4 regions of the Kitasatospora sp. NPDC048407 genome follow, and region 2 is predicted to be linked to each of the others. Evidence: riboswitches for the same ligand, from Rfam matches in the RefSeq annotation. Region 2 holds a riboswitch; each other region holds the start of a gene.
The links. Region 2 has a riboswitch for cyclic di-AMP ahead of ACGFWJ_RS32080 (NlpC/P60 family protein). Riboswitches for the same ligand answer to the same signal wherever they lie in the genome.
Positions count from the first base shown of each region.

Region 1: linked by a shared signal. The riboswitch ahead of ACGFWJ_RS22095 (transglycosylase family protein) and the one ahead of ACGFWJ_RS32080 (NlpC/P60 family protein) in region 2 are both predicted to bind cyclic di-AMP.
Region 3: linked by a shared signal. The riboswitch ahead of ACGFWJ_RS30340 (M23 family metallopeptidase) and the one ahead of ACGFWJ_RS32080 (NlpC/P60 family protein) in region 2 are both predicted to bind cyclic di-AMP.
Region 4: linked by a shared signal. The riboswitch ahead of ACGFWJ_RS35535 (transglycosylase family protein) and the one ahead of ACGFWJ_RS32080 (NlpC/P60 family protein) in region 2 are both predicted to bind cyclic di-AMP.

Region 1 covers NZ_JBICXW010000012.1:45,172-52,252, forward strand. Annotated here, with positions in the region: gene ACGFWJ_RS22070 (NAD(P)/FAD-dependent oxidoreductase) at 1-179, opposite strand, end outside; gene ACGFWJ_RS22075 (exopolyphosphatase) at 613-1,548, opposite strand; partial or broken gene ACGFWJ_RS22080 (DUF501 domain-containing protein) at 1,680-2,229, opposite strand; gene ACGFWJ_RS22085 (septum formation initiator family protein) at 2,226-2,663, opposite strand; gene eno (phosphopyruvate hydratase) at 2,865-4,154, opposite strand; gene ACGFWJ_RS22095 (transglycosylase family protein) at 4,407-5,093, opposite strand; cyclic di-AMP (ydaO/yuaA leader) riboswitch at 5,097-5,296, opposite strand; gene ACGFWJ_RS22100 (cytochrome P450) at 5,539-6,783, opposite strand; gene ACGFWJ_RS22105 (SDR family NAD(P)-dependent oxidoreductase) at 6,939-7,081, shown strand, end outside.
Region 2 covers NZ_JBICXW010000026.1:69,854-76,934, reverse strand. Annotated here, with positions in the region: gene ACGFWJ_RS32100 (rhomboid family intramembrane serine protease) at 1-144, opposite strand, end outside; gene ACGFWJ_RS32095 (hypothetical protein) at 295-561, shown strand; gene ACGFWJ_RS32090 (NYN domain-containing protein) at 866-2,170, shown strand; gene ACGFWJ_RS32085 (NlpC/P60 family protein) at 2,354-3,388, shown strand; cyclic di-AMP (ydaO/yuaA leader) riboswitch at 3,755-3,907, shown strand; gene ACGFWJ_RS32080 (NlpC/P60 family protein) at 3,918-4,988, shown strand; gene ACGFWJ_RS32075 (NlpC/P60 family protein) at 5,201-6,241, shown strand; gene ACGFWJ_RS32070 (hypothetical protein) at 6,370-7,081, shown strand, end outside.
Region 3 covers NZ_JBICXW010000022.1:77,357-84,437, reverse strand. Annotated here, with positions in the region: gene ACGFWJ_RS30365 (class I SAM-dependent methyltransferase) at 1-700, opposite strand, end outside; gene ACGFWJ_RS30360 (sensor domain-containing protein) at 835-1,527, opposite strand; gene ACGFWJ_RS30355 (GNAT family N-acetyltransferase) at 1,646-2,224, opposite strand; gene ACGFWJ_RS30350 (hypothetical protein) at 2,275-3,087, shown strand; gene ACGFWJ_RS30345 (DUF3995 domain-containing protein) at 3,203-3,709, shown strand; gene ACGFWJ_RS30340 (M23 family metallopeptidase) at 3,719-4,486, opposite strand; cyclic di-AMP (ydaO/yuaA leader) riboswitch at 4,497-4,661, opposite strand; gene ACGFWJ_RS30335 (YiaA/YiaB family inner membrane protein) at 4,878-5,168, shown strand; gene ACGFWJ_RS30330 (alpha/beta fold hydrolase) at 5,290-6,120, shown strand; gene ACGFWJ_RS30325 (TetR-like C-terminal domain-containing protein) at 6,120-6,698, shown strand; gene ACGFWJ_RS30320 (hypothetical protein) at 6,730-6,912, shown strand; gene ACGFWJ_RS30315 (hypothetical protein) at 7,081-7,081, shown strand, end outside.
Region 4 covers NZ_JBICXW010000039.1:14,288-21,368, forward strand. Annotated here, with positions in the region: gene ACGFWJ_RS35520 (LacI family DNA-binding transcriptional regulator) at 1-610, shown strand, start outside; gene ACGFWJ_RS35525 (AMP-dependent synthetase/ligase) at 671-2,584, opposite strand; gene ACGFWJ_RS35530 (hypothetical protein) at 2,701-2,901, opposite strand; gene ACGFWJ_RS35535 (transglycosylase family protein) at 3,156-4,370, opposite strand; cyclic di-AMP (ydaO/yuaA leader) riboswitch at 4,376-4,552, opposite strand; gene ACGFWJ_RS35540 (hypothetical protein) at 4,658-4,813, shown strand; gene ACGFWJ_RS35545 (hypothetical protein) at 5,050-7,056, shown strand.

The DNA.
Region 1 (7,081 bases), on a different contig from region 2:
GCGACGTTGCCGCCGGCCGCCTCCGGGAGGAAGGGCAGGTACGTCATGTACGACCGCGGGTCGACGACCGTGACGGTCGCTTCGCCGTAGCGCATCTTCTTGAGGATGCGCATCGCGGCATACAGGCCGACGTAACCACCGCCGACAATGAGGATGCGAGGACGCTCCGTGGTGCTCATATCCGAAAGTATCCACCCCGGCCTGACGGGCCATTCGTGAGGCCCATCACAAGCTCCTGGACACCTGCTGCTACACTGCGCGCCCACAATTCCGGCCGGTGCCGGCCTCCTCGCCGCCACCGCCTGTCCACCATGATCGCCCAGGCACTCGGTGCCACGCTGAGCAGCAACGATCCTTGTGGGGCGCGGGTTCCCGAGTGCGCTTTCGATTTCTTCGGCGTGAACGGCGGGTTGCCTGCGATCCCATGAACCACCCGCCCCAGGCACCTTCGGTCCCACATATCGGACGGACCGGACACCGCAAGGGGCCGAAAGGCCCGGTCGCCATGTGAAGAAATTCACGAAGCTTCCTGCCGGGACACGCCGGGAGGCCCGCACCGGGCCTCCCGGAACACCCGTCAACCACCCGTCGACCACCCGCCGGGCGCCCGGATCAGGCGATCGACCAGGCGATCCCGTCGAGGATGTCGTGCTCGGAAACCAGCAGCTCAGCGGCCCCGGTGCGCTCCATGATCTCCAGCAGCACCAGCGCGCCGGCCGCGATCACGTCGACCCGGCCGGGGTGCATCACGGGGACGGCGGCCCGCTCGGCGTGCGAGGAGTGCAGCAACCACTCGGCGGTCTCCCGCACCTGCTGGACGGTCAGCACCGCGTGGTGGATCCGCTCGGAGTCGTAGCCGGGCAGCTCCAGCGCGATCCCGGCGACCGTGGTGACGGTGCCGGCCAGGCCGACCAGGGTGGCGCCGTCCGCCAGTGGGACGCTCGCCTCGACGGTGTCCAGCGCGGCCCGGATGTCGGCCCGGGCGGCGGCGATCTGCACCTCGGTGGGCTGCCCGCCCGCGAAGTGCCGCTCCGTCATCCGCACGCAGCCGATGTCCATCGAGTGCGCGGCCCGCACGTCCTGCTCGCCGAGCACGAATTCGGTGGAGCCGCCGCCCAGGTCGAACACCAGGTAGGGCGGGCGGTGCGGGCCGCCGAGCAGCTCGCGGGTGGCGCCGGTGAAGGAGAGCCGGGCCTCCTCGTCGCCGCTGACCACGCTCGGGGTGATGCCGAGGATCGCCTTGACTCCGGCGGTGAACTCGGCGGCGTTCTCGGCGTCCCGGGAGGCCGAGGTGGCGACCATCCGGATCCGCTCCGGGCCGACGCCGTGCGCGGCGATGATCTCCGCGTACTCGCGGCAGGCCGCGAAGGTGCGGTCCAGCGCCTCGGGGTGCAGCCGACCGGTCTTGTCGACGCCCTGGCCGAGCCGGACGATCAGCATCCGCCGGTCCAGATCGACGATCTCCCCGGTCTCCGGGTCCAGGTCGGCGATCAGCAGGCGGATCGAGTTGGTGCCGCAGTCGATCGCGGCGACCCGGATGGTGCTCACGACTCGTCGTCCTCCTCGGCCTTGCGCGCCGCGCGCTCGGCCCGCTCGGCGGTCAGCGCCTCCTTGGCGGCGATCACCGCGGCGTGGTCCTGGGCCTTGGCCTTGTTGCGGGCGACCCGCTCACCGGCGGCCTCGACCTCGGCGGGGCTGACGCACGGGCCCTTGGCCCACCAGTCCTCCAGCATGCCGATCGCCTCGTCGCCGAGCGGGTTGACGCCCTCGCCGGCCGCCAGCGAGTGGCCGACCAGCACGTGCAGGCACTTGACCCGGTCGGGCATGCCGCCGGCGCTGGGGAAGCCCTCCAGCACCTCGATGGCGTCCCGGCGGGCGATGTAGTCCTCGTGCGCGGCCTGGTAGGCGGCGGCGAGCTCGGGGTCCTCGGCGAGCCGGGCGGTCTGCTCCTTCATCACGCCGTCCGCCTCCAGGGTGCCGATCAGCGAGGCGGCCTTGGGGCAGGTCAAGTAGTAGAGCGTCGGGAACGGCGTGCCGTCGGGCAGCCGGGGCGCGGTCTCCACCACGTCCGGGTTGCCGCACGGGCAGCGGTGGGCGACGGAACGCAGCCCGCGCGGCACCCGGCCGAGCTGGGCGGCGATGGCGGCGACGTCGTTGTCGGAGACGGGAGGGTTCTGGTTGCTCATCAGGAGTCTGTTCGTCAGGAGGGGGCGGGTGGGGTGGCGTCAGGGAGCTGCGGGTGGAGCGGCGATCGCGGTGTCGGCGGCGTCCACCGAGTCCCAGAAGCCGGAGTACCAGGGACGGGCGGCCTTGGGCCGGCCGGCGCCGTCCGAGGCGGACTGCTTCTCGCCCTGCGCGGGCGGCGGCGCGACCGACACGAACGGGGTCTCGCCCGGCAGCGCGTAGTGCAGCCGCTCCCGGGCCTGGGCCTTGACGAACTCCGGGTCCTGCCAGCGGGCCTTGGCCCGGCGCAGTTCGTCGACCTGCTGGCGGGCGTGATCGGCCTTGGCCCGCTGATCGGCGATCTCGCCGCGCTGCGCGATGTACTGCCGGGCCGGGTACGCGAGTATCGCCACCAGCGAGCACAGGACGAGGACCAGCACGGTGGCCCGGCTGGTGAAGCGCGGGCGCGCCGCCAGTCCGGGAATTCTCCACTTGGCCATCTGGTCGCCCCTCCTGCGCATGCCGGTGCCCCGGCCCCACCATACGCGGTGGAGGCCGGGGCACCGGTCACAACAGGCTCGGCGATCAGCCCTTGCTGTGCTTACTTGTCCGCGGAGCGACTGTGCTTACTTGTCCGCGGAGCGACTGTGCTTACTTGTCCGCGGAGCGACTGTGCTTACTTGTCCGCGGAGCGACTGTGCTTACTTGTCCGCAGAGCGGAAGCGCGGGAACGCGCCGCGGCCGGCGTACTCCGCAGCGTCGTCGAGGATCTCCTCGATGCGCAGCAGCTGGTTGTACTTGGCGACGCGCTCGGAGCGGGCCGGGGCGCCGGTCTTGATCTGGCCGCAGTTGGTGGCCACGGCGAGGTCGGCGATGGTGACGTCCTCGGTCTCGCCGGAGCGGTGCGACATCATGCAGCGGTAGCCGTTGCGCTGGGCCAGCTCGACGGCGTCCAGGGTCTCGGTGAGCGAGCCGATCTGGTTGACCTTCACCAGCAGCGCGTTGGCGGTGCCGGTCTCGATGCCCTTGCGCAGGCGCTCCGGGTTGGTGACGAACAGGTCGTCGCCGACCAGCTGGACCTTGTCGCCCAGCTTGTCGGTGATGGCCTTCCAGCCGTCCCAGTCGGACTCGTCCAGCGGGTCCTCGATGGAGACCAGCGGGTAGGCGGCGACCAGCTCGGCGTAGTACTCGACCAGCTCGGCGGCCGACAGGGCCTTGCCCTCGAACTGGTAGGCGCCGTCCTTGTAGAACTCGGACGCGGCGACGTCCAGGGCGAGCGCGATGTCCTTGCCCGGGGTGTAGCCGGCCTTCTTGATGGCCTCGGTGATGAGGTCCAGGGCCTCGCGGTTGGAGTCCAGGTTCGGGGCGAAGCCGCCCTCGTCGCCCAGGCCGGTGGACAGCCCGCGCTCCTTCAGCACGCCCTTGAGGGTGTGGTAGACCTCGACGCCCCAGCGGACGGCCTCGGAGAAGGACTCCGCGCCGATCGGGGCGATCATGAACTCCTGGATGTCGACGTTGGAGTCCGCGTGCGAGCCGCCGTTGAGGATGTTCATCATCGGGACCGGCAGCACGTGCGCGTTCGGGCCGCCCAGGTAGCGGAACAGCGGCAGGTCGCTGGCCTCGGAGGCGGCGTGCGCGACGGCGAGCGAGACGCCGAGGATGGCGTTGGCGCCGAGCGAGGACTTGTCCGGGGTGGCGTCCAGGTCGAGCATGGCCTGGTCGATCAGGCGCTGCTCGGTGGCGTCGTAGCCGACCAGCTCCGGGCCGATCTGCTCGATGACGGCGAGGACGGCCTTCTCGACGCCCTTGCCGAAGTAGCGGTTCTTGTCGCCGTCGCGGAGCTCCAGCGCCTCGAAGGCGCCGGTGGAGGCACCCGACGGGACAGCCGCACGACCGGTGCTGCCATCGTCGAGACCGACCTCGACCTCGACCGTGGGGTTGCCGCGGGAGTCGAGGATCTCACGGGCTACGACGACATCAATGGACGGCACGAGGCATCTCCTAGCGGAAGCGGATGTGTGGTCGTTACGCCCAGAGCCTAGCCGCAGACATGCCCACGGCCACGCCCGGCCGGGCCCCGTCTCACCGTGTGACCCGGCTACTCACTGGTAGTTCACCTGTTTGCCCGTCGGCGGCGGGCTCCGGGCGGCGCGAACTGCTGGGCGCACGCCCGGAGCGGACGAATCGTCAGACCGACGAAGGGTCTATACCACCGCCGGGCCGGAGCCGGCCGGACCGCGCCGTCACAGCGCCAGCACCTGGCCGGGCATGATCACATCGGGGTCGGCGCCGATCAGTTCGCGGTTCGCCCGGAACAGCTGCTCCCAGCCGCCGGACACGTTCCGCGCGGCGGCGATCCCGGACAGCGTGTCGCCCTCCTGCACGGTGTAGTTCCCGGTGCCGGACTGCGTCGGCGCGTCGGCCGGGGCGCTCTGCTTCGAACTCTTCGACTGCTGCTGCGACTTCGGCGCCTGCTGCGACTTCGCCTGCTTCTGCTCGGGCGCCGCCGCGCGCTGCTGCGAGCGGGAGGCGGTGTCCTCGGAGCTGTCGCCGTCGCGGGACAGGCCGGCCTTGATCGAGCAGGACGGCCAGGCGCCGGGCCCCTGGGAGGCGAGCACCCGCTCGGCCACCGCGATCTGCTCGGAGCGGGTGGCCTGGTCGGCGCGGGCGGCGTAGTCGCCGCCGCCGTAGGCGCGCCAGGTGGAGGAGGAGAACTGCAGGCCGCCGTAGTACCCGTTTCCGGTGTTGATGCTCCAGTCCCCGCCACTCTCGCACTGGGCCACGCGGTCCCAGGTGTCGGCGGGTGCGGCTGCCGCTCCGGTGGCGGAGAGCAGGGGCAGGGCCAGGCCCACGGAGGCGACGCCGGCAGCGGCGACGACCTTCTCGGCCTTGGTGCTACGGCGGTGACGTCCAGTACCGGTGAACAGCATGGGACTTCCTCTCCGCACGCCTACGAGGTGAGCTGTCGGGTTCGGACCGGGAGGCTGGCCCGGCCGCCGGGAGGTCCGGACGCGGTTGCGTCCGTTCCCCGGCGGCTTCACCCCAAGCCGTTGGGAGTACGGCGTTCACACCTGGTTCCCCCGCTCCTGTCCGAATCCTGGTCGGTGTCCCGAGGGTGCGGCGGACAGGACTCGGCGTGCCGCGCTCGGGGCCCGCAGCTGCGGGCAAATCGGAGAGTAAGCAGAGCTGACGAGCAATCACAAGCTCATATCACCGGTATCACGTCGAAATTACGGACCTTCACCTCTCGTGCACAAACCGTCCATGTATGTCCGTATTCGCCCGAGGTGGGGGCGCACCCGCGCCCCCACCGGGCTCACGGACGGTGACGTGCGGGGGCGGGGCGAGGGCGGCGCGGCGGCGGTCGAAACCGGGTCAGCGGGGCGTGAAGGAGACCGGGAGTTCGCGCAGTCCGCGCATGATCAGCCCACCCCGCCAACGGAGTTCGGCCGGATCGGCGGCCAACTGGAGGTCCGGCAGCCGTGTCAGCAGTGTGCCGATCGCGCGCTGCCCTTCGAGCCGGGCCAGCGGCGCACCGATGCAGTAGTGGATGCCGTGTCCGAAACCGAGGTGCGGATTGTCCGTCCGGGCCAGGTCCAGGGTGTTCTCGTCGGAGAACCGGTCCGGGTCGCGGTCCGCCGCGGCCAGCACCACCAGCACCGGGTCGCCCGCCGGGATGTCCACCCCGCCGATGCTCAGTGGCCGGGTGGCGAACCGCCAGGTCGCCAGCTCCACCGGCCCGTCGTAGCGCAGGAGTTCCTCGATGCCGGTCTCCAACAGGCCCGACTCCCCGCGCGCCAGCGACTCTTGGAGCAGGGTGCGCTGAACGGGGTTGCGGAGCAGGGCAAATGCCCCATTGCCGATCAAATTAATGGTCGTCTCGAACCCCGCAAACAACAAGATGAAGGCCATCGCCGCGGCCTCGTTCTCGCTCAGGTGCTCGCCGTGGTCGCTGGCCCGGATCAGGCCGGAGATCAGGTCGTCGCCGAGGTCGGCGCGCTTGCGGTGGATCAGGTCGGCCAGGTAGCCGCGGATCTGCTTGACCGCGCGGCCCACTCCCCCGCGCTTGCCACCGGTATGGCGGATCATCATGCCGGCCCAGTCGCGCAGGTCGTCCTGGTCCTCGGGCGGGACGCCGAGCAGGTCGCAGATCGCGTAGATCGGCAGCGGGAAGGCGAACTCGTGGATCAGATCGACCTCGCCGCGCTCCGCGAAGGAGTCGATCAGGCGGTCGGTGAGCTGCTGCACCCGCGGTTCGAACTCGGCGACCCGGCGCGGTGTGAACGCCTTCGACACCAGGCGGCGCAGCCGGGTGTGGTCCGGCGGGTCGATGTTCAGCAGATGGGTCATCAGGTCGGCCTGCCGCTCGCCCGGGATGCCCACCCGGCCGGTGCGGTGCGCCTGTTCGCTGTGGTGCGCCGGGTTCTTGGAGAGCCGGGAGTCGGCCAGCGCCTGCCGGGCGTCCGCGTACCGGGTGACCAGCCAGGCATCCACCCCGCTCGGCAGCGTGGTGCGGTGCACCGGGGCGTTCTCCCGCAGCCAGGCGTACGCCGGATACGGATCGGCCGCGAACTCCCAGGTGAAGAGTTGCGGGTGGGTGGCGTGGGGCTGATCTGGCATGTCTTGACCGTATCTGGAACCGCCGTCGCGTGAGTCTGGTCACCTGGCGGGTAATTGCTGTTGCGGAGAGTCGGGGCGAGCCTACGATCCTCCGCAAGAACCACAGTGGGCGGCGTGCGGACCGCCCGCGGTTCGCTCTGAAAGGGGAGCAGGCCATGCGAGTAGCCGGTGCAGTGGTGGTCATCGCGGTGCTCGACGGAGGCGAGGGGGCCGACCTGGCCCGCCGGTTCTCCGCCGCCGGCGCCGCCGGCCTGCTCATCGCCGATCTTCGCCCCAACGTCGCCGAGGACCTGGCCGC
Region 2 (7,081 bases):
GCTGCCGTACACCGGGTTCAGACCGGCCGGGCCGGCCACCAGGACCAGCGCGGACAGCGCGATCAGCAGGTGGGCGACGACCGGGGTGCGGGCGGTCCCCCCGGCCGTCGGCGAACCGGCCCGGGCGGGGGCGGAGAGCACCATGCCGATGAGCATTCCTCGGGGGCGCACTCGCGACACCGGGCGCTGCTCCGGACGGGTGAGCGTCCGGGCTGTGGACCGGTGATCCGGCCGCCGCGGCACAGGCAATAGGGTGGAGGCCCGTAAACGGGGACCAGCCGAGAGGGACCACTGATGACCATTGCCGCGCCGACCGCCGAGACCCGCTGGCGCTGCACCCTGTGCGGCAACCTCACCCGCTTCGACGTCACCCGGTCCTCCCGCGTGATCGACTTCGTGCACTTCGACCTGTCCGGCGACTCCAAGGTGGAGGAGACCCAGGTGCTCTCCGAGACCATCGAGTCGGTGCGCTGCCGCTGGTGCAACGCCGTGGACCAGGTCGAGCTGGTCGCCCGCCCGGGCGCCGAGGAGCCCGAGGACGGCGGCCCCGCGCAGGGCTGACACGCTTCCACCGCCCCGCGTCCCCGTCCGCGCCCCGGACCGGGGCGCGGGGCGGACTCGTCGGCGGGGTGCTGTCGGTGCGGCACGGTAGACGGGACAATTGCAAGCAGCGGCGGACACCAACGCCCCCGGCACCCGCCGGGGCCCGCCCGGATCAGGATCGGAGCCGAGAACAGTGGCGGAGGCAGCGAACGCGCCCGCGGGCACGGACGGGACCGCGCACGCTCCGGTCCATGAGGAAATCGGCCCGGTCGAGGCCGGGTCGGTCACCGAGGCCGGGTCGGTCACCGAGGCCGGCGGCGACATGGCCGGCCGGGCGCTGCCCGAGGGAGTGCGCCGCCGGGTGGTGGGCATCGCCTCCGACGCGCTCGGCGGCATCGCCGCCGGCGAACTGCCCGCCGCGCTGCGCCCGTACGCCAAGTTCACCGCCGCCCGGCGGGCCAAGTACGCGGCCACCGCGCTGGCCGCCGCGCTGGAGTCCGACCCCGCGTTCCGGGTGCGGATAGCCGAGCGGCTGCGGCTCGGCCAGCCGGACCTGGTGCGTGCCCTGGAGGCGGGCACCGTGCCGGCCGCCGCCGACCCGATGGACGTGGCCGCCGCCGCCTACCTGGTGCGGCCCACCGGCTGGGCCCGGCTGGTCGAGGAGGCCGGGGAACAGGCCGAACGGGTCGACGCCGAGGGCGTCGCCGCCGAGGCCGCCCGGCTGGCCGAGAAGCTCCACGAGGAGCTGGCCGAGGCCCGCACCACCGCCCGCGCCGAACTCGAGCGCCACCGCGCCGAGTCCGAAGGGGTGCGCCGGGAGGCGGACTCGCTGCGCAAGAAGGTCCGCTCGCTGGAGGCCGACACCCGCCGCGCGCAGGCCGAGAGCCGCCGACTGGCCGCCGAACTGGAGGCCGCCCGGGCCGCCGCCGCCGCCGAGCGCGGCGCCGCCGAGATCGAGGCCCGCCGGCTGCGGCACCGGGTCGCCGAACTGGAGGCGGCCGTGGAGACCGGCCGGCGCACCGCCCGGGAGGGCCGCAGCGTCGAGGACATGCGGCTGCGGCTGCTGCTGGACACCGTGCTGCAGTCCGCGCAGGGCCTGCAGCGGGAGCTGGCGCTGCCGGTGACGGCGCTGCGCCCGGCCGACCTGGTGGAGGCGGTGGAGCCCGGTTCGGCCTCGCCGCACGACGTGGCCCGGCGCGGGCTGGCCGAGGACGACCCGGCGCTGCTGGACCAGCTGCTGGCCATCCCGCAGGTCCACCTGGTGGTGGACGGCTACAACGTGACCAAGACCGGCTACCCGCAACTGCCGCTGGAGCAGCAGCGGTTGAGGCTGCTGGGCGGTCTGGCGATGCTGGCCCAGCGGACCCAGGCCGAGGTGACCTGCGTGTTCGACGGCCAGGACCTGGACGTTCCGGTGATCATGGCCCCGCCGCGCGGCGTCCGGGTCCGGTTCAGCCGGACCGGGGAGACCGCGGACGAGCTGATCCGCCGCCTGGTGCGGGCCGAGCCGCAGGGCCGGCCGGTGGTGGTGGTGTCCGCCGACAAGGAGGTCGCGGACGGGGTGCGCAAGGCCGGCGCCCGCCCGGTGGCCTCGGTTCTGCTGCTGAACCGCCTGTCGCGCAGCTGACGGGCGCTCAGCGGTGTTGGGGCGTCCGGAGTGTGTCGGTGTGGTGAAGAGGGGCGGAGAAGTGAATCCGGGAGCCCCCCGGGAGTGGACGCGGAGGCAGGGACTTCACTAGGGTCTGGCGTCAAACCTATATTCCGGACTATCGCTCTAACGGGTGAGTCCAGAGGAAGAAGGAGCACCGCCTTGGCCTCCCACCGCCGTCCCAAGCAGCCGAGTCGCGCCCGGGTGACCGTGCTCACCGCTGCCGCCGCGACCGCGGTCGCCCTGTCGGCCCAGGTGAGTGCGCACGCCGCGCCGGCCCAGCCGAACAAGGACGAGATCAAGGCGCAGGTCGACAAGCTCATGGAGGAGCAGGAGCAGGCGGCCGAGAAGTACAACGGCGCCAAGGAGCAGGCCGACCAGCTCCGCAAGCAGGCCGACCAGCTGCAGGACCAGCTGGCCCGCAGCCAGGACCAGCTGAACGAGCTGTCCTCCGGGCTCGCGGCGGTGGCCGGCGACCAGTACCGGCACGCGGGCGTCGACCCGTCGATGCAGCTGATGCTCTCCGCCGACCCGGACAAGTACCTGGACAAGGCGTCCTCCTTCGACCAGGCGGCCAGCACCCAGGCCGAGACCCTGAAGTCGCTGCAGGACCAGCAGCGCCGGCTGAACCAGCAGAAGCAGGAAGCGGCGGACGTCCTGAAGGAGCTGGACAACTCCACCCAGGCGCTCAACGACGCCAAGAACGAGGTCAGGACCAAGCTGGAGCAGGCGCAGAACCTGCTCAACCAGCTCTCCGCCTCCGACCGGCGGGCGATCACGCAAGGCGACGGCGCCGCCTCGCGCAGTGCCGACCGGGTCGACCCGGCCACCCTGCCGAAGGCCGCCGGCTACGCCGGGGTCGCGGTGCAGCGGGCGCTCGACAAGCGCGGTGCGCCGTACGTGTGGGGTGCGACCGGCCCGAGCACCTTCGACTGCTCCGGCCTGATGGTGTGGGCGTACGCGCAGGCCGGCGTGTCGCTGCCGCGCACCTCGCAGGCGCAGGGCAGCTACGGCGCCAGCGTCGGCACCGACTGGCACAACGCCCAGCCCGGTGACCTGGTGGTCTACTACGGCGACCGGCACCACGTCGGCATGTACATCGGCAACGGCATGGTGGTGCACGCGCCGCACACCGGTGACGTGGTGAAGACCATGAAGGTCGACGCGATGCCGATCTCGACCATCCGTCGGGTCTGACGGTCCGACAAACCGGACATAGGCCCCTCGGGGCGACAATTGACACGCCGTGACACGCCCGGGCGGGTCGAGATCCTGCTGTGATCTCGAACACGTCCGGGCGTCGCGTTTCCCTGGTGAACGGCGGGAAATGCTACGCACTGCGCAACGGATCCCTTACGTTCGGTCAGTTTCGTAATCGAAATTGACTCAGATTCAGATTTTTTTCCGACAAGGATTTGAACGGATCACGGATCGGTTACTAGGGTCATAGTTCGACCACCGCAGAGTCGATCGCCCAAGGGGGGCGACGGCGGAGGTCGCCGCCGAGTCCGTGACGCAGCGGGTGGATCGCCAGAACGAGATCCGCCGACGGGGATACCCCTGAGGGGGTTGCTGTCGAACGGAGCCGGGGAACCACGTTCCCCCGGGGTGAATCGGCGCCAGGTCGGCCGCGAGAGCGGCCGGTGAGGCGCTGTAGGGCGTCTCTTCCGGCCCGAACCCGTCAGCTCACCCGGTAGGCGGTGTGAGGAAGAAGGAGTCCGCCTTCGTGGCGTCCCATCGCCGTCCCAAGCCCGTCGGCCGTGCCCGGGTCTCGATTCTCACTGCCGCTGCCGCCACCGCCGTCGCGCTGTCCGCCCAGACCGGCGCGCACGCCGACCCGGCGCCCACCAAGGACCAGGTCAAGGCGCAGGTCGACCAGCTCAACGAGCAGGCCGAGGTGAAGACCGAGGCGCTCAACGCCTCCGTCGAGAAGCAGCAGAACCTGCAGAAGCAGGTCACCCAACTGCAGGACCAGCTGGCCCGCCAGCAGGAGCAGGTGGCCACCGTCCAGGACAGCCTGGCGACGATCGCCGCCGAGCAGTACCGCAACGGCGGCATGCCGCAGACCATGCAGCTGATGCTCTCCAGCAACCCGGACAGCTTCCTCGGGCAGGCCGGCACGCTGAACACGGTCGGCGCCACCCAGGCCGACCTGCTCAAGAGCTTCAAGGCCGAGCAGGCCAAGCTCGACGGGCAGCGCGAGGAGGCCGCGCAGAAGCTCGCCGAACTGGACACCACCACGAAGGCCCTCAAGGCCGACAAGGAAGACGTCCAGTCCAAGCTGGCCAAGGCGCAGGAGCTGCTCAACACGCTCACCCAGAAGGAGCGCGACGATCTCGCGGCGGCCGAGGCCAAGGCCGCGAACGACTCCCGCACCCAGGCCGAGCGCGCCTCCCGCGACAACACCCGCACCGACCTCGGCGCCCCGCCGGCGCAGGCGCCGGCCGGCTACGCGGGTGCCGCGATGAACGCCGCGCTGTCCAAGCTGGGCAGCTGGTACTCCTACGGCGCGGCCGGCCCGAGCACCTTCGACTGCTCCGGTCTGATGCAGTGGGCGTACGCCCAGGCGGGTGTCTCCATCCCGCGCACCTCGCAGGCCCAGGCGGGTGCCGGCACCAGCCTCGGCACCAACATCGCCAACGCCCGTCCGGGTGACCTGATCATCTACTACGGCGACCAGCACCACGTCGGCATGTACGTCGGAAACGGGCAGATCGTGCACGCCCCGCACACCGGCGCGCAGGTCCGCTACGAGTCGGCGACCGTCATGCCGATCACCAAGATCGTCCGGATCTGACGGCCGCTCGGAGCCTTCGGCCCGGCACCCCGCACAGGGGGTGCCGGGCCGCCCTCGTTCCGGTGTCCGATTCGCGGTCGAATATTCGAAGTTGTCAGGGTTTGGACTGGATCCGTCCGACTCGCTAACCTCTGCCCCGGCCCCCCGTGCGGACGGCCGTCCGATCCGCGGGCGGCGGCGGAGGCCGGAGCTCAGGAACGGAGTCGTCGCACGTGCCAGTGCACCGTCGCCCCCCACTGCCCGGTGTCCAACGCCTCGCCCGAGCCCTGGCGCTCACCGCCGCCGCGACGGGCGTGATCCATCTCGGCGTCGCCCCGGCCGCCGCCACTCCGGCCGACCCGCCGGACCGCGCCGACGTCAAGGCGCAGGTCGACCAGCTGTACGACGAGGCCGAGCAGGCCTCCGAGAAGTACAACGCCGCCCAGGAACAGCAGAAACGGCTGCAGCGCGAGGCCGGCATCCTGCTGACCCAGGTCGCCGCCGGGCAGGACGACCTCAACCGGCTGCGCGCCGACCTCGGGGCGGTGGTCGCCGCCCAGTACCGCGCCCAGGGCCTCGATCCCACGCTGCGGCTGATGCTCGACAACGACCCGGCGTCCTACCTGGCCGGCGCCCGCTCGCTCGGCCAGGCCACCGCCCGGCAGAACGAGACCCTGCGCGACCTGCGCGAACGACAACGCCGGCTGGACCAGCGCCGTCAGGAGACCGCGGCCAAACTCGACGAACTGGAACAGGTCCGGCACCGCCTGGCCGCCGCCAAGGACGAAGTCCGCACCCGCCTCGCCCGGGCCCGGCAGCTGCTCGGCGACCTCACCGCCGCCGAGCGCGACCGGCTCGCCTACGACGACGACGCCCGGGCCGCCCGCGGCGCCGACCGCTTCGACCTCGGCAACGAGCCCCCCGCGTCCGACCGCGCCGCCGCCGCGCTGAACGCGGCCGTCTCGAAGATCGGCTCCTCGTACGTGTACGGATCCACCGGGCCCAGCACGTTCGACTGCTCCGGTCTGATGTACTGGGCGTGGCGGCAGGCCGGAGTGACCCTGCCGCGGACCTCGCAGGGGCAGGCCTCGGCCGGCCGGCGGGTGAGCCTCGCCGAAGCCCGGCCCGGAGACCTGGTGATCTTCTTCAAGGACAGGCACCACGTCGGCATGTACGCCGGCGGCGGTGTCGTCGTGCACGCGCCGCACCCCGGCGCCCGGGTCCGCTACGAGAGCGTCAGCGCGATGCCGGTCAACTCGGTGGTGCGGGTCTGAGCCAGCACGAGCCCCTGGTCACCGACCTGCCGCAGGCGCCGGCGCCGCGGCAGGCCGGTGCTTCGCCGTCCCGGCGGGCCGCGCTGCTGGTCGCCGCCGGGTGCGCGGCCCAGCTCTCGCTGCCCCGGGTGCTCCCCGCCGGGCCCGCCGGACCGGCCGCCGCCCCGCCCGGGCCGGGCGCGCCGTCCGGGGCCCGGGACGCCGTCGCGCAGGTGCTGTCGCGGCGGGCGGGCGCGATCCTGCGGCGCGACCCCGCCGGGCTGCCGACGGCGGCGGGCGCCGAGGAGGCCGACCGGGACCTGCTCACCCGTACCGCCGCGATCCGGTTCACCGAGTACACGCTGCGGCTGACCACCTTCACCGAACCCGCGCCCGGCGCCGAACGGCTGACCGTCGGCGCCGAACTCGGCTACCGGATCTCCGGCGTGGACGACTACCCGGCGCTGCTGGAACGGCAGATCGACCTGCAGCGCGAGCCGGCCGGCTGGCGGGTGCTCCGGGAGGTGCCCACCGGCGCGGTGGCGCCCTGGGACCTGGGCACCGTCCGGACCGCGACCGGGCGGCACAGCCTGGCGCTGGGCCTCGGCGAGGACGGCGAACTCGCCGACCTGGCCGCCCTCGCCGACCGTGCGGTGCCCACCGTCGAAGGCGTCTGGGGTCCCTGGAAGCCCGGCCGACTGCTGCTCGAACTGCCGCTCACCGTCCAGCAGTTCGCCCGCCGGATGGACGTATCCGCAGACGCGTACCAGGGGATAGCCGCAGTCACCCTGGCGGTCGGCGGCGCGCCGACGCACACCCCCGCGGATCGGATCGTGGTCAACCCCGACGCGTACCGGCAGC
Region 3 (7,081 bases), on a different contig from region 2:
TGCGGTGGGGCGGGGTGGTGGTCAGGACGCGGCTGGCGATCCGGTGGTGGCGGAGGGCAGCGCGGAGCTCGGTGAGGTGCGGGCTGAGGCTGCCGGTGTGGTCGTAGAGCGGGAAGATCCGGACTTCGCCGTCGGGGGCGGTGACCCGGGCGAGTTCGCGCAGGGCGCGGAACTGGTCGGCGGGGGTGAACAGCGCCGGGTAGGCGAACAGCAGGTAGGAGCTGAGGGTGAGGGCGAAGCTGCCGTCGGCGAACGGGAGCCGGGGCAGCGCCGCGGCCACGTAGTGCCCGGGGTGGGCGGCGGCGTCGGCGGCGAACAGGCGGCGGGCCCGCTCCCAGCTGCGCAGGTACTTGTCGGGGCGGCGCCGGCCGTGCCGGCCGCGGGGAAGGTGGTGGGCCGGGTCGCGGCGGATGGCGCCGGCCATGGTGTCGTGGCCGACGGCGGCCAGTTCGGCGAGCCGGCGGGGGCCGAGCGCGTAGCCGGGGTCAACGGCGACCACCTCGCAGCCCAGCGTCCGGGCCTCGGCGGCGAACGCGGCGGCGCCGCCTGGGCAGTCCAGCAGCGGGCCGGGCAGGCGGCTCAGGTCGGCGCGGGTGAGGCCGAGGTAGGCGCAGTACTCGTCGAGCGGCCGGGAGGTGATCAGCACGGGCCCGGCGGCCGGCGCCCGGCGGTGCCCGGGGCGGTCTACGGGGCGGTTCACGGAACGGGCGCTGCTGACCGGGCACATCGGCGGTCCTCCGTCCCTCCGGACGTTCGACGGGCCCGGGGTGCGGCCCGGGCCCGCAGTCATCCGACCACGGGCCCGGGGGGTGGTGCATGTTCAGCGGCGCACGGTCAGCGGTCGGCCAGCAGGCCGCGGGCGGCGAGCCGGTTGGCGCCGTTGAGGGCGCGGATCAGCTGCGGGGTGAGCAGGACGAACAGCAGGCCGAGCAGGCTGACGGCGCCGATCTGGTACGGCGAGACGAGCTCGTAGACGTGCTGGGCGCCGTTCGAATCCGTCCAGTTGGCGACCCGGTAGCCGTTCCAGTCGGTGTAGTGGGGCCACACCCACTGGTAGGCGGGGAACAGCAGCAGCGCCCAGCCGACGACGAAGAAGACCAGCGAGACCGTGAAGCTGAAGACCACCCAGGGGAACATGACGAACTGGTACAGCGCGCCCCGCCAGCCCGCCCCGTCGCCGAGCCGGGCGGTAATCAGGCCCCAGATGCCCTCCCGCTGGACCTTCACCGGGGCCGGGGCGGGCAGGTCGAGGCCGAGCAGAGTGCGTATCCGGTGGCGTTCGAGGGCGCCGAAGCCGCGGCCGGTGATGGTCACCAGGGCGAGCACGGGCAGGCCGAGCGCGGTGACGGCGAGCCCGATACCGGAGCTGAACAGCGCGATGACGAGGGAGAAGCCGAGCACGGCGATCGGGAGGCCGCTGAGCGCGAAGCCGAGCTCCCGGAAGGCGGCCCGGGAGAACGGGGCGCGCCAGAACCCGGGCCGGGTGGAGTGGTCGCCGGTGGAGGCACGGTACGCAGCGGTGGACATCCGCGGTCCTTCGGGTGGTCGGGGCGGTGCCGCCGGTCGGCGGCGTCGGGCACTACTCCAAGGTGCCGTACCGGGCCGGGGTTCCGGAATGAGGTCTGCTTCCCGATCGATGGTGGGGTTAACCCCCGGGTCGCAGGGCGGGGGCGGCGAGTTGGACGGCCCGCCACTCGGGGGCGAGCAGCGAGTACTGGAGTGCGTCGTGCCAGCTGCCGTCCCAGTGCGACTCGGCGCGGATCCGGCCCTCGTACCGGAAGCCGGCCCTGGTCAGCACCCGGGCGGCGGCCGGGTTGTCGGGGTCGGTGCGGGCGAACAGCCGGTGCAGGCCGAGGGTGTCGAAGCCGAGCGCGCACAGCAGCGCGGTGACCTCCCCCGCGTAGCCGCGGCCCCAGGTGTCGTGCCGCAGTACGCAGCCGAGCTGGGCGGCGTGTTCGCCGTCGCGGGTGAGGGCGCCCTGGCCGATCGGTTCGCCCGCCGGGTCGTCGACGGCCAGCCGGTAGTGCTGCCGCGGCTCGGCCTCGGCCTCGTCGAGGTAGAGCTCGATCTGGTCGGCGCATTCCTCGAAGTCGGCCGCGTCGAACGGGAGATGCCGGATCACCCGGGGGTCGCCGTGGAGGGCGTGCAGCGCGGCGACTTCCTCCGGGGTGTGGTGGTACTCCCGCAGCGTGAGCCGGGGGCCGGTCAACCGGACGGTCTGCATGGGACTCGACCCTACCGGTCGGCCCCGCGCGGACCGGTTAACGTACCGGGGTGGACGACGAAGACCTGCACCTGCTCCCCCGTACCCGTGCCGCCGACCTGCTGGACTGGGCGGCCGAGGAGGGTTTGGAGGCGGTACCCGAACCGGCGGTGCGGACCGTACTGACCCTGCTGGAGCTGGGCGGCGCCCGGCTGCACGACGGTTTCCCGGAGCTGTCCTCGCCGGTGCTGGAGCACCTGCTGTACGAGCAGCTGCACCTGTACGTCCAGCCGGACGGCGACGCCTGGGCGTACCCGGCGGCGGTGCGGCTGCTGATCGAACGTCAGCGGGCGGCGCGGCGGCTGAACGCCAAGCGGCTGGAGAAGCTGCGCGAGGAGGCCGACTGGCAGGGCCAGGTGCTGGTGGACTCGCTGCTGCGCCGGTCCGACCTGCTGACCTGGCCGCGCCTGTACACGCTGCTGCTGCGCGCGGACGGCGTGCCGGTGGACGACCTCGACCAGGTGCGGGGATGGCTGGAGGACTTCCGGGCGCTGGACGTCGAGGAGCGCTTCGCCGCGTACGAGCGGGTGCCGGGGGTGGATCCGGACGGTGGCTGGGGCCCGGAGCGGGCGCTGCTGGTCGGGGTGTCCACGGACGGGGCGCGACGGCTGCTGGAGCACGGCCTGATGCGGCGCAGCTACCGCAACCTGGCCGAGCTGAACGCCCGGGGCCTGCCGATGCCGGACGAGCTCTCCGGGGAGTTCGAGGACTTCGAGGAGGCGGTGGCGCAGGCCGCGATCGACCTGTGCGGCGAGTGGACGGTGCCCGGGCTGGCCCGGCTGCTGCTGGAGGAGTACCCGGAGCTGGCCCCCGAGGTGTACTGAGGGTTTCGGCCCGCCGGGTCCGCCGATCGGAGGACCCCGGAATCGTCCTGATGATCCATCGGTCCTGGCCGTCCGGACGATCCGCGGGGCGGGGCCGCCGGGCCAGGGTGGAGCCATGGACATCGTGACTCCGGCCGGCGCCACCTCCGTCGGCCTGCGCCCGCCGTTCCGTCGGATCGCCGCGCAGGCCGCCGCGCTCTGGTCGGCCGTCTTCGCCCTGGTGCACCTGTACTGGCTGCTGGGCGGCCGGGCCGGTCTGCCGGGCGGGCTGTCGGTGCTGGACAACACGCCGCTGCTGGTGATCGACATCATCGCGATACCGCTGTGCGCGGTGGCCGCGGCGCTGGCCCTGGCGCTGATACGGCCGTGGGGCGAGCGGCTGCCGGCCCGCGGGCTGCTGTGGGCGGCCCGGGGCACGGCGGTGCTGCTGATCGTGCACGCCGCGCCCTCCGTGCCGGACTGGCTGGCGCTGGCGGCGGGTCACCGCTCGGTGGCGGAGCTGGACGCGATGGCCCGCTTCGCGACCGTGCTGTACGAGCCGTTCTTCCTGGCCGGCGGGCTGCTGTTCGGCTGCGCGGTGTTCGGCCGGCGGCTCCTGCCCGAGCGCGGCGGCCGTCGATGAGCGGAAGAACTACGGCTGCAGGCCGCGCTGCTGGAGCCAGGGCAGCGGGTCGATCGGGGCGCCGCCGCCGGGGCGGACCTCCAGGTGCAGGTGCGGGCCGGTGACGTTGCCGGTGGCGCCGACCGCGCCGAGCACGGTGCCGGGGGCGACCTGGCCGGAGGCGGTGGCGATCCGGGAGAGGTGGCAGTACCAGAGTTCGGTGCCGTCGGGCAGGGTCTGGATGACCCGGTAGCCGTAGGGGCCGGACCAGCCCGCCGAGGTGACGGTGCCTCCGGCGACGGCGGCGACGGGGGTGCCGGTGCGGGCGGCGAAGTCCAGGCCGGTGTGCAGGTGCGCCCAGTGCGCGCCGGACTGGGCGAAGTGCGCGGTCAGCTGGTAGCCGGCCACCGGCAGGGTGTGCGCGGCCTGCTCGGCCTCGGCCTGCTGGGCGGCCCGCTTGGCCTCGGCCTCCTGCGCGGCGGCCAGCCGGGCGGATTCGTCGGCGGCGGTGCGCTGGCCGTCGGCCTGCTGCTGGATGCGGGCGGCGAGGGCGAGCCCGGGGTCGCCGGCGAGGAGGCCGTCGGAGGCTTCGTCCGCGGCGGTGACGGGCACCGGGGCGGCGGCCTGCGCGGGGGCGGCGCCGAGTGCGGTGGCGCCGAGCGCGGCGGTCATCGCGGTGACGCCCAGCAGGGGCGCGCCGGCGCGGGACTGACGGGGCAGCCGGTGCCGGGCGGCTTCCGGCTCGACCGGGTGGTCGAGCAACTGGGTGCCGGTGCTCTCGGTGTAGGTCGACGCCACGGGGGCGTGCTCCTTCCTTCCCTGCCGCCGACCGGGTTAGCTGACGGGTTCGGAGGTGGAAGGTCTCCTACGGTCGAGCCCAGGGCCGTCCCGATTCACCCCGGTGGAAACGTGGTTCCCCGGCTCCTGGGACGCCCCGAAGGGTGTGCCCAAGTGGATTAGGCGTGGCGCACGGTGCCGCATGGTTACGGCGTTGCCGACCGCGCTGCGTTATCAAACGTTAATCCTATGGACCCCATGATTCCAAGCCGCTACCACGAGACAGCGAAGATTTCCTGACGCCCTATGGGTGATTTGTGACGGTTCACCAGGGCCAACCTGACGGATTGTGACCGAGTGGTTGAGTATCCGTACTCACGCCACGCCTCCGGGCCGGCGCGACCCTGATGCCATGACCGCAACCGTGCCGCACCGGACCACCGCCGCCTACTTCGCCCAGGCCGCCGTCTCCTTCGGACTGGCCACCGCCGCGCTCTCGCTCGGGATCGCCTACCTGCCGGTGAGCGCCTGGATGCGCGCCTTCCTCGCCGTCGGGCTGCTGTACGAGATCACTTCCGCGTTCACGCTGGCCAAGGTGATCCGGGACCGCCAGGACGAGGGCGCGATCACCAGCCGGGTGGACCAGGCCCGGCTGGACAAGCTGCTCGCCGAGCACGACCCGTTCAAGGTGGAGGGGATCTGACCGATCCGGCCGGCCTCCACGGCTTGACGGCTAAGGCTATTAGCCTTAGCTTTATGGCTATCGGCAGTCGGCCGGGCCTCCAGCGCCCGGCGCACCGCAACGCCCGCCCAGGAGGCCCGCGATGAACAGCACCCTCGGCACCACCCGGTACGTCGACGTCCCCGGCGGCCGGATCGCCTACGACGACACCCCCGGCACCGGCGTCCCGGTCGTCCTGCTGCCCGGCATGCTCGACAAGCGCGCCACCTACCGGCACCTCGCACCGCTGCTGACCGCCGCCGGGCACCGGGTGATCACCATGGACCTGCGCGGCCTCGGCGAGTCCTCCACCGGGTTCACCGACTACTCCCCCGCCGCGATCGCCGACGACCTGGTCGCCCTGCTCGACCACCTCGACCTGCGCGGCGCCGTCCTGGCCGGCAACTCCTACACCGGCGCCACCGTGGTCCGCGCGGCCGAGCTCGCCCCCGGGCGGACCGCCGGGGTGGTGCTGATCGACGCCTTCATCGAGAACCTCCCGCTGAACGCCTTCCAGAAGGCCCTGTTCGGCCTGGCCGCCCCGCTGGTCACCGCGTTCCCCGGCCTGTGGAGCTCGATGCAGAAGTTCTACTACCCGACCGCGCGGCCCGCCGACTTCGACGCCTACCGGGCCGGCCTCGCCGAGATGCTGCGCGAGCCCGCCCGGAAGGCCGCGCTGCGCGGCTACCTCACGGGGGACTCCGCGCCGGTCGGCTGGTGCGAGGCCGTCGACGTGCCCGCGCTGGTGCTGATGGGCAGCAAGGACCCCGATTTCCCGAACCCCGAGCTGATCGCCGACCGGCAGGCCGCCGCGCTGCGCGGCCGTAAGGTGATGATCGAGAACGGCGGCCACTACCCGATGGCCGGCTACCCCCAGGCCGTCGCCGACGCCCTGCTCCCTTTCCTGAACGAGCTGAACGAGGTCGCCCGCTGATGGCCCGCGCCGGACTCTCCCCCACCGCGGTGGTGGACCACGCCCTCGACCTGATCGACGCCCAGGGCGCCGAGACGCTCACGCTGGCCGCCGTCGCCGCCAAGGCGGGGGTCGCCACCCCGTCGCTGTACAAGCACGTCCCCGGGGGCCTGGCCGAGCTGCGCCGCCTGGTCGCCGTCCGCACCCTCGACGACCTGACCGACCACCTGGCCGCCGCCGTCCTCGGCCACTCGCGCGACGAGGCGGTCGCCGCCCTGCTCGCCGCGTACGCCGGGTACGCCACCCGGTTCCCCCGTCGCTACGCCGCGCTGCCGCAGGCGCCCGAGCCCGACCCGGAGCTCATGGCGGCGGGCGAGCGGCTGGTGAACGTGCTGTTCGCCGTCCTGCGCGGGTACGGCCTGGAGGGCTCCGAGGCGGTGCACGCCGCGCGCACCCTGCGGGCCATGGCCCACGGGTACGCCTCGTTGACCACGGCGGGGGCGTTCCAGCTCGCCGAGGGGCCGGACGTGACGCTGGAGCGGCTGACCGGCGTGCTGGTCGACGGCCTCGGCCACTGGCCGGGCGGACGCGGCGCGTGACCTGACGGGGGCCTGGCGCGTTCTACCCGATATGAAGAAGCGCAGCCTGCTCGCCTTTGCCTCGCTCGCCGTCGGCGTGGTCGCCTCGCTCACCGCGCCCAGCGCGCACGCCGGCCCCGAGCACACGGCCGGCACCACCCCGCACACCGACACCCTCTCCGCCCCGGACCGGCCGATCGCCGAGGAGGTCCAGGAGGACGGTTCACCGGCCTGACGGCGCCTCCCGCCTGCGCGTGGGCCCCCGCACGCGCCCCTCCACACCATTTCGCAACCGGTTCCCCACGGATCCGACACCAATGGTGCGTAACACTGTCCTTCGGTCGGGAAGTCATACCGCGTGAAGACCTTCACGGGTGACCGACAAGCACGGAGGACAGCACACA
Region 4 (7,081 bases), on a different contig from region 2:
CTCCGGCCGCCAGGTCCCGTTCGTGCTGATCAACGGCTACAGCGAGAAGATCGCCGCACCGTTCATCTCCCCGGACGACCGGGCCGCGATGTGGATGGCCGTCCAGCACCTCGTCGAACTCGGCCACGAACGGATCGGGCTGGCAGTCGGTCAGAAGCGGTTCGTCCCCGTGCTGCGCAAGATCGAGGGCTTCACCGCCGCGCTCCAGCAGCTCACCGGGCGCACCGCCGAAGAGGCCGGGGAGCTGATCCACCACACCCTGTTCAGCGTCGAGGGCGGGCACGCCGCCGCCCAGGCACTGCTCGACAAGGGCTGCACGGCGATCGTCTGCGGCTCGGACATGATGGCGCTCGGCGCGATCCGCGCGGTGCGCCGGCGGGGCCTGTCGGTGCCGCAGGACGTCTCGGTGGTCGGGTTCGACGACTCGCCGTTGATAGCGTTCACCGAACCGCCGCTGACCACCGTGCGCCAGCCGGTCGAGGCGATGGCCACCGCCGCGGTCGACGCCCTGCTGGAGGAGGTCGGCGGGAACCCGGCGCAGCGCTCGGAGTTCATGTTCCAGCCGGAGCTGGTGATGCGGGGCTCGACCGGGTCGGGTCCGCGCAACTGATCGGTGTTTCAAGGCATTTGCGGCCCTCGCTCCTCGGCGGAGCGGGGGCCGCAGGCGCGTTCAGCTGTAGAGCTGCTCGATGTCGCGGCGGTAGGCGGTGCTGACGGCCTGCCGGCGGACCTTCAGGGACGGGGTGAGCAGGCCGCGTTCCTCGGTGAAGTCGCCGCCGACCACGCGCACCCGGCGGATCGACTCGGCGCGCGAGACGGTCGAGTTGACGGCCTGCACCGCCTCGGCGAGCGCGGCCAGGACGGCGGGGTGAACGGGGACGGCGCTGGTCACGTCCTGGGCTTTCGTGGTGGCCGGCGGGCGCTGCTGCAGGAAGTGCTCCACTGCCTCCGGGTCCAGGGTGAGCAGCGCGCCCACGTACGGGCGGTCGTTGCCGACCACCAGGGCCTGGCTGATCAGCGGGTGGGCGCGCAGGCGGTCCTCCAGCGGGCCGGGGGACACGTTCTTGCCGCCGGAGGTCACCAGGATCTCCTTCTTGCGGCCGGTGATGGTCAGGTAGCCGTCCTCGTCGAGCCGGCCCAGGTCGCCGGTGGCGAACCAGTGTTCCCGTTCGGGTATTGGTGCGCCCAACTCGTAGTAGCCGTCGAAGATTTGGGGCCCGCTCAGGAACACCTCGCCGTCCTCGGCGATCCGCACCGCGCTGCCCGGCACCGGCGGCCCGACGGTGCCCGGGCGCGGACGCAGCGGCGGGTTCACGGTGGACGGGCCGGTGGTCTCGGTCAGCCCGTAGCCCTCGTACACCAGCACGCCCGCGCCGGCGAAGAACAGCAGCAGCTCCGGGTCGATCGAGGAGCCGCCGCTGATCGCGTACCGGATCCGGCCGCCCATCGCCTGCCGCACCCGGCGGTACACCAGGGCGTCGTACAGGCCGTGCGCCAGCCGCAGCGACAGCGGGGCGCGGTCGCCCCCGCCGTCCAGCGCGGCCAGTTCGGCGCGGGCGTAGCGCTTCGCGACCTCGGCCGCCCGGTCGAAGACCCGCACCGCGCCCTTCGCCTGCGCCTCGGCCCGGCCCAACTGGTGGATCTTCTCGAACAGGTAGGGCACGCCGACCAGGAAGGTGGCGCCGAACTCGGCCAGGTCGGGCCGGAGTTCGGCGGGCTTCAGGGACGGGCTGTGACCGAACCGGATCCGGCCGAACACGCACGTCACCTGGATCATCCGGCCCAACACGTGCGCCAGCGGCAGGAACAGCAGGGTGGACGGCGTCTCCCCGGTCGCCGCGGTGAACACCGGCTCCAGCAGGGCGTGGCAATTCGCCGCCTCGGTGAGGAAGTTGGCGTGGGTGAGCAGGCAGCCCTTGGGGCGACCGGTGGTGCCGGAGGTGTAGATCAGGGTGGCCTCGCTGTCCGGGCCGAGAGCCGCCCGCCGCTTCTCCAACTCCCCGGCGGGCACCGCCTTTCCGAGCTCACCGAGGGCCTCGACGGCGTTCTCGTCCAACCGCCAGAGCGGCACCGTGCCGCCGGTGCGGGCGATCGCCGTGGTCAACACCTCGGCGGTGTCGGCGTCCTCCGCGACCGCCAGGGCCGCGCCGGAGTCCCGGACGATCCACTCGGCCTGCTCGACCGAGGAAGTCGGGTACACCGGCACCAGGGACGCGCCGGCCGCCCAGGCCGCGAAGTCCAGCAGCGTCCACTCGTAGCGGGTGCGCGACATCAGCACGATCCGCCCGCCCGGGCGCACCCCCACGGCGATCAGCCCGCGGGCGGTCGCCGCCACCTCGTCGGCGAACTGACGTGCCGTCACATGCTGCCAGCCGCCTGCGGGTTGACGTCTGGTGAGCACCTCGGCGGCCGGGGCTTCGGCGGCGTTGCGGAACGGCAGGTCGGCGAGGCTGCCGGAGTCCGGCGGCGGGACGAGGTGCGGGGTGCGGGCCTCGACCACCCGCCCGTCGGAGTGCAGGACTTCGACGGGCGCGCGGTCGCGCAGGTGCTCGGCGCGGGCGGCACGGGCGAGGGGGTGTGCCATCAGCGAACTCCCTTGGGTGGGGTGGGGTTCGCCCAGGGTAGGGACTCCGCCGCGAACTTACTAGACGGTAAGTTCCTTGACAGTGACGGGTGTTGGGCTCGCTTCGGCCGCTGCGTTCAGCCCTCTTCGACGGCCGGGGCCGGGCCGGTGAAGCGCTCGCCGTCCCGGCTGCCGCCGGTGCGGGCCTGGGTGCGACGGCCGGTGGACAGGTAGTCGCGCACCAGCAGCTCCACCGCGTCCTGCGGGCTGCTCACTCCGAGGCGCATCATCGCCTCCAGCGCGAGGTCCGCGTCCAGCGTGATCGTCACCTTCGCCATCGCACCGCTCCAGGGGCTCGGGACTGCTTCCGGTCTTCGGCGTTCGGCGTTCGGCGTTCGGCGTTCGGCCTTCGGCGTTCGGCCTTCGGCGTTCGGCGTTCGGCGTTCGGCGTTCGGCCTTCGGTCTCGGCCGAGGATAGGCCGCTGCCCCCGGAGCCGACCAGGGTCCCCGAGGGCAGCGGTGTCCGCGGTGCGGTCACCTCATGCGCGTGCGCGTGCGCGTGGTGTGCGCGGTGCGTGTGGTGTCAGGCGGTTCAGACCCGACCGGCGAAGTCCGGCGCCCAGTTGGCGATGGTCTCGGTCTTCACGCCGGACTTCGGGTTGGCGGCCTCGACGTACTTGCCGTCGCCGATGTAGATCGCCACGTGGTAGACGCCCGAGTTGGAGCCGTTGTTCGACCAGAACAGCAGGTCGCCCGGCTGCAGGCTGTTCAGCGAGACCCGGGTCGAGTAGTCGGCCTGGTCCGCGGCCACGCGCGGCAGGCTGATGCCGGCCTGGCGGAACGCGGCCTGGGTCAGGCCCGAGCAGTCCCAGCCGCCGTTGCCGGTGCCGCCGTAGATGTACGGCTGGCCGACCTTCGACAGCGCGAAGTCGATCGCCGCGGCCTTGGAGCCGGTCGCCTTGACGGCGGCGGTGGCGGTCGTGGTGGCGGTCGTGGTGGTGGCGGCGGGCTTGGCGGGGGTGCTCGGCTGGGCCGGCGCGGGGGTGCTCGGCTTGGCCGGGGCGGACTGCTTGGCGGGCGCCGACTGCTTGGCCGGGGCCTGGGCGACCGCGACGTTGCCGAGCGCCAGCTTCTGACCGGGGTAGATCATGTCCGCGCCCTCGGTGAGGACGGAGCGGTTCAGCTCGTACAGCTTCTCCCAGCCGCCCTCGACGTTCTGACGCTGGGCGATGGCGGACAGCCAGTCGCCCGCCACGACGGTGTAGCTGCCGGAGGCCTGGGTGTCGGCCTGCGGCTGAGCCTGCGGGCGGCTCTGGGCCTGGCTCTGGCGCTGCTGCGGGGCCGGCTGCTGGGCCTGCTTCGGCGCCTGCGGCTGGGCCGGGGCCTGGGCCTGCGGCTTGGCGGTGGTGGTGGAGCCCGTGGAGGTGTCGACCTGCGGGGCGGCGCCGCCCTTGGTCAGACCGGCCTGGACCGAGCACACCGGCCAGGCGCCGGGGCCCTGGGAGGCCAGCACCTTCTCGGCGACGGCGATCTGCTGGTCCTTGGTGGCCAGGTCGGCGCGCGGGGCGAACGCGGTACCGCCGAAGGCGGCCCAGGTGGAGGCGGTGAACTGCAGGCCGCCGTAGAAACCGTTACCGGTGTTGATCGACCAGTTGCCACTGGACTCGCACTGCGCGACCTTGTCCCAGGTGGCCACCGAAGCGGCGGAGGCGGTACCCGCGGCCAGGCCGGGGACCGTGAGGCCGATGCCCACAACACCAGTGGTGGCAATCAGACGGCGGGCGCGCTTGGCGCTGATGGGCAGCATGAAGAAGCGTTCCTCTCCCACGCCTGCGAGGTGAGCTGTCGGATTCGGGCTGGAGTTGCCCGGCCGCGCACACCTTTCGGCGCGCACGGCTTCACCCCAAGCCCCGGACCGGTCCGTCAGGACCGCCCCAGGGCGACTTACCTGGTTCCCCCGCCCCTGCCGCGGTGCGTCATTGCATGAGCCGGCCCACCCGGCGGCAGGATTCGGCGTTCCGGGCGAGCTGGGTCCGTGTGTCCACGAACGTGGGCAGGACATTAAGCGGAATTAAGGACGATTAGCAAATTCCTGTGACGGCCGTCACCGGGTCCGAAAAATTCGATCAAGGAATTTTGGGCGAACTCCACGGCGAGCGGCCAAACCTGGGCTTCCGTCAGGAAATTGGCGATCTTGTGCCCGTTTTGGGTGGTTATGTGGCCTGCCGGGCGAATATTCGCCTTGGCTAGTGTTTGTGACCGACCGGATGGGGAGTTATGGGCGTTCTGTCCATCTTGTCCCGGGAGCTGAAGACCCTTTGCTGACAGGTCGTGGAATTGCGGCCATCGCCCATTTCTGCCGAACTGATGGGTGATGCTACGTCAGAATGCTTAGCTGTTTCGGAAGTCGCCGATTTCCGTTGTGACAGCCATCTATGCTGCCCGCGACGATTCGGAGTCCCTGCACGTTTCGGGAGGCGGCCATCGTGGAGCAGTGGGAGAACGCGCGGCAGCAGCGGCCGTTGTCGGGGCGGCGGCGGGTGTTGGCCTGGCTGGCGGTCGGGACGGTGGCGGCGGTCGGTGGGGGAGTGGTGCTGCGGCAGTCGTTGGCCGGGGCGGAGCCGGCGGCGGGGGCGGTGGGCGAGGGCGGGCGGCGGTGGTCGGATGCCGAGGGGTGGGGCGGGAAGGTGCCCGGGGCGGGGAGTGCCGTGCGGATCACCGACAAGGTGGTGCTGGACGGTGATGCCAAGGTCGGGTCGCTGCTGATCGACACGGGTGGGTCGCTGGTGTTCGCCGGGGACCGGTCGGTGACGTTGGAGAGTGCGGGCAACGTCGAGGTCCGCGGGGTGCTGGCGCTCGCGCCCGATGCGGCGCACACCCATACCTTGCGCTTTCCCGACATCGACGAACGGCGGTTCCAGGGCGGCGGCATGACCGTCGTCGACACCGACACCGGCCTGTGGGTCACCGGCCGCGGTTACCTGCGGCTGGACGGTGCGCCCCGGACGGCGTGGGTGCGGGCCGCGACCGAGCTGAAGGCGGGGGACACCGTACTGAAGCTGGCGGTGGCGCCGGAGGGTTGGCAGGTGGGTGACGAGCTCGCCGTCACGCCGACCGCGCCGCCCGATGCCGAGGGGTTCTCCGATGCGTACGACCTGGTGACGGTTCAGCGGGTGGACGGCCCGAGCGTCACGCTGGCCGCGCCGTTGCAGCACGCGCACCCGCGGGTGAGTCTCGGTGGTGGGGCGGTGTTCGGGGCGGAGGTGCTCAACCTGACGCGTAACGTGCGGGTCGAGGGCACCGAGCAGGGGCGGGCGCACGTCCACCTGACGTCCAGCCGGCCGGCCGATGTGCGGCATGCGGTGCTGCGGCGCGTCGGGCCGCGGGCGGTGGGGAAGGAGAGTTGGAACGGGCAGCCCGTGAGCGAGCCGGTGCTCGGGCGGTACGGGTTGCACTTCCACATGCTGCTGGACACCTCGCGCGGCACGGTGGTCGAGGGCGTGGTGGTGCGCGACGCCGGAAGCCACGCGTTCGTGCCGCACAACAGTCACGGCATCACGTTCCGCGGCTGCATCTCCCACAACACCTGGGAGGACGCGTACTGGTGGGACGGCCCGATCGACACCCGCACCCCGCAGGGCCCGTCCGACGACATCGCGTACGAGGGGTGCGTCGCCTCCAGGACGGTGTTCGAACCGAATCCGCGCGGCTACCGGCTGACCGGCTTCAGCCTCGGCGCGGGCACCGGCTCCTCGGCGAAGGACTGCGTGGCCGTCGGCGTGCAGGGCGCGACCGGGGCGTCCGGGTACGAGTGGCCGGAGACCAGCGAGGGGGTGTGGACGTTCGAGAACTGCCTGGCGCACAACAACCTGGAGAACGGCATCTTCGTCTGGCAGAACTCCGAACACCCGCACACCGTCAGCCGGTTCGCCGCCTACCACAACGGCGGCTGGGGCATCGAGCACGGCGCCTACCTGAACGACTTCGCCTACCGCGCCTCGGTGCTGTACGGCAACGCCGCCGGCGGGATCGCCGTCCACGCGCTCGGGCGCGACAAGGGCACGGTGTTCGACGGGCTGCTGATCGACGCCGCCGGGAAGTCCGACTACGCGGTGGCCACCCTCAAACACCAACTCGACGGCGAACTCGTCACCCTGAGCCGCAGCCGGCTGACCGGCTACCGCAAGGCCGGGGTGGCGTTCCGGGCCACCGGGGACGGGAAGCCCGACGACATCGCGGTGCTGGACTGCGAGTTCGGCGACGGCCCCGAACTGTGGCTCGACCCGGACGCGCCCGCGCCCAAGCAGATCCTGTTCCGCAAGGCCGGACAGTCGGAGACGCTCGCGCTCGGCAAAGCCGGCCCCGGACTCGCCGCCGGACCGTGGAACGCCGCCACCAGCCCCGCCGCCGCGCCCACGCCGCCCCGGCAGGTGGAGCTGCCCGTGCTGAAGTTCACCGACGGCGCGCCGCGAACGGGGCGCGTCACCGGCTGAGGGCCGTGGGCACGGCAGAGCGCGA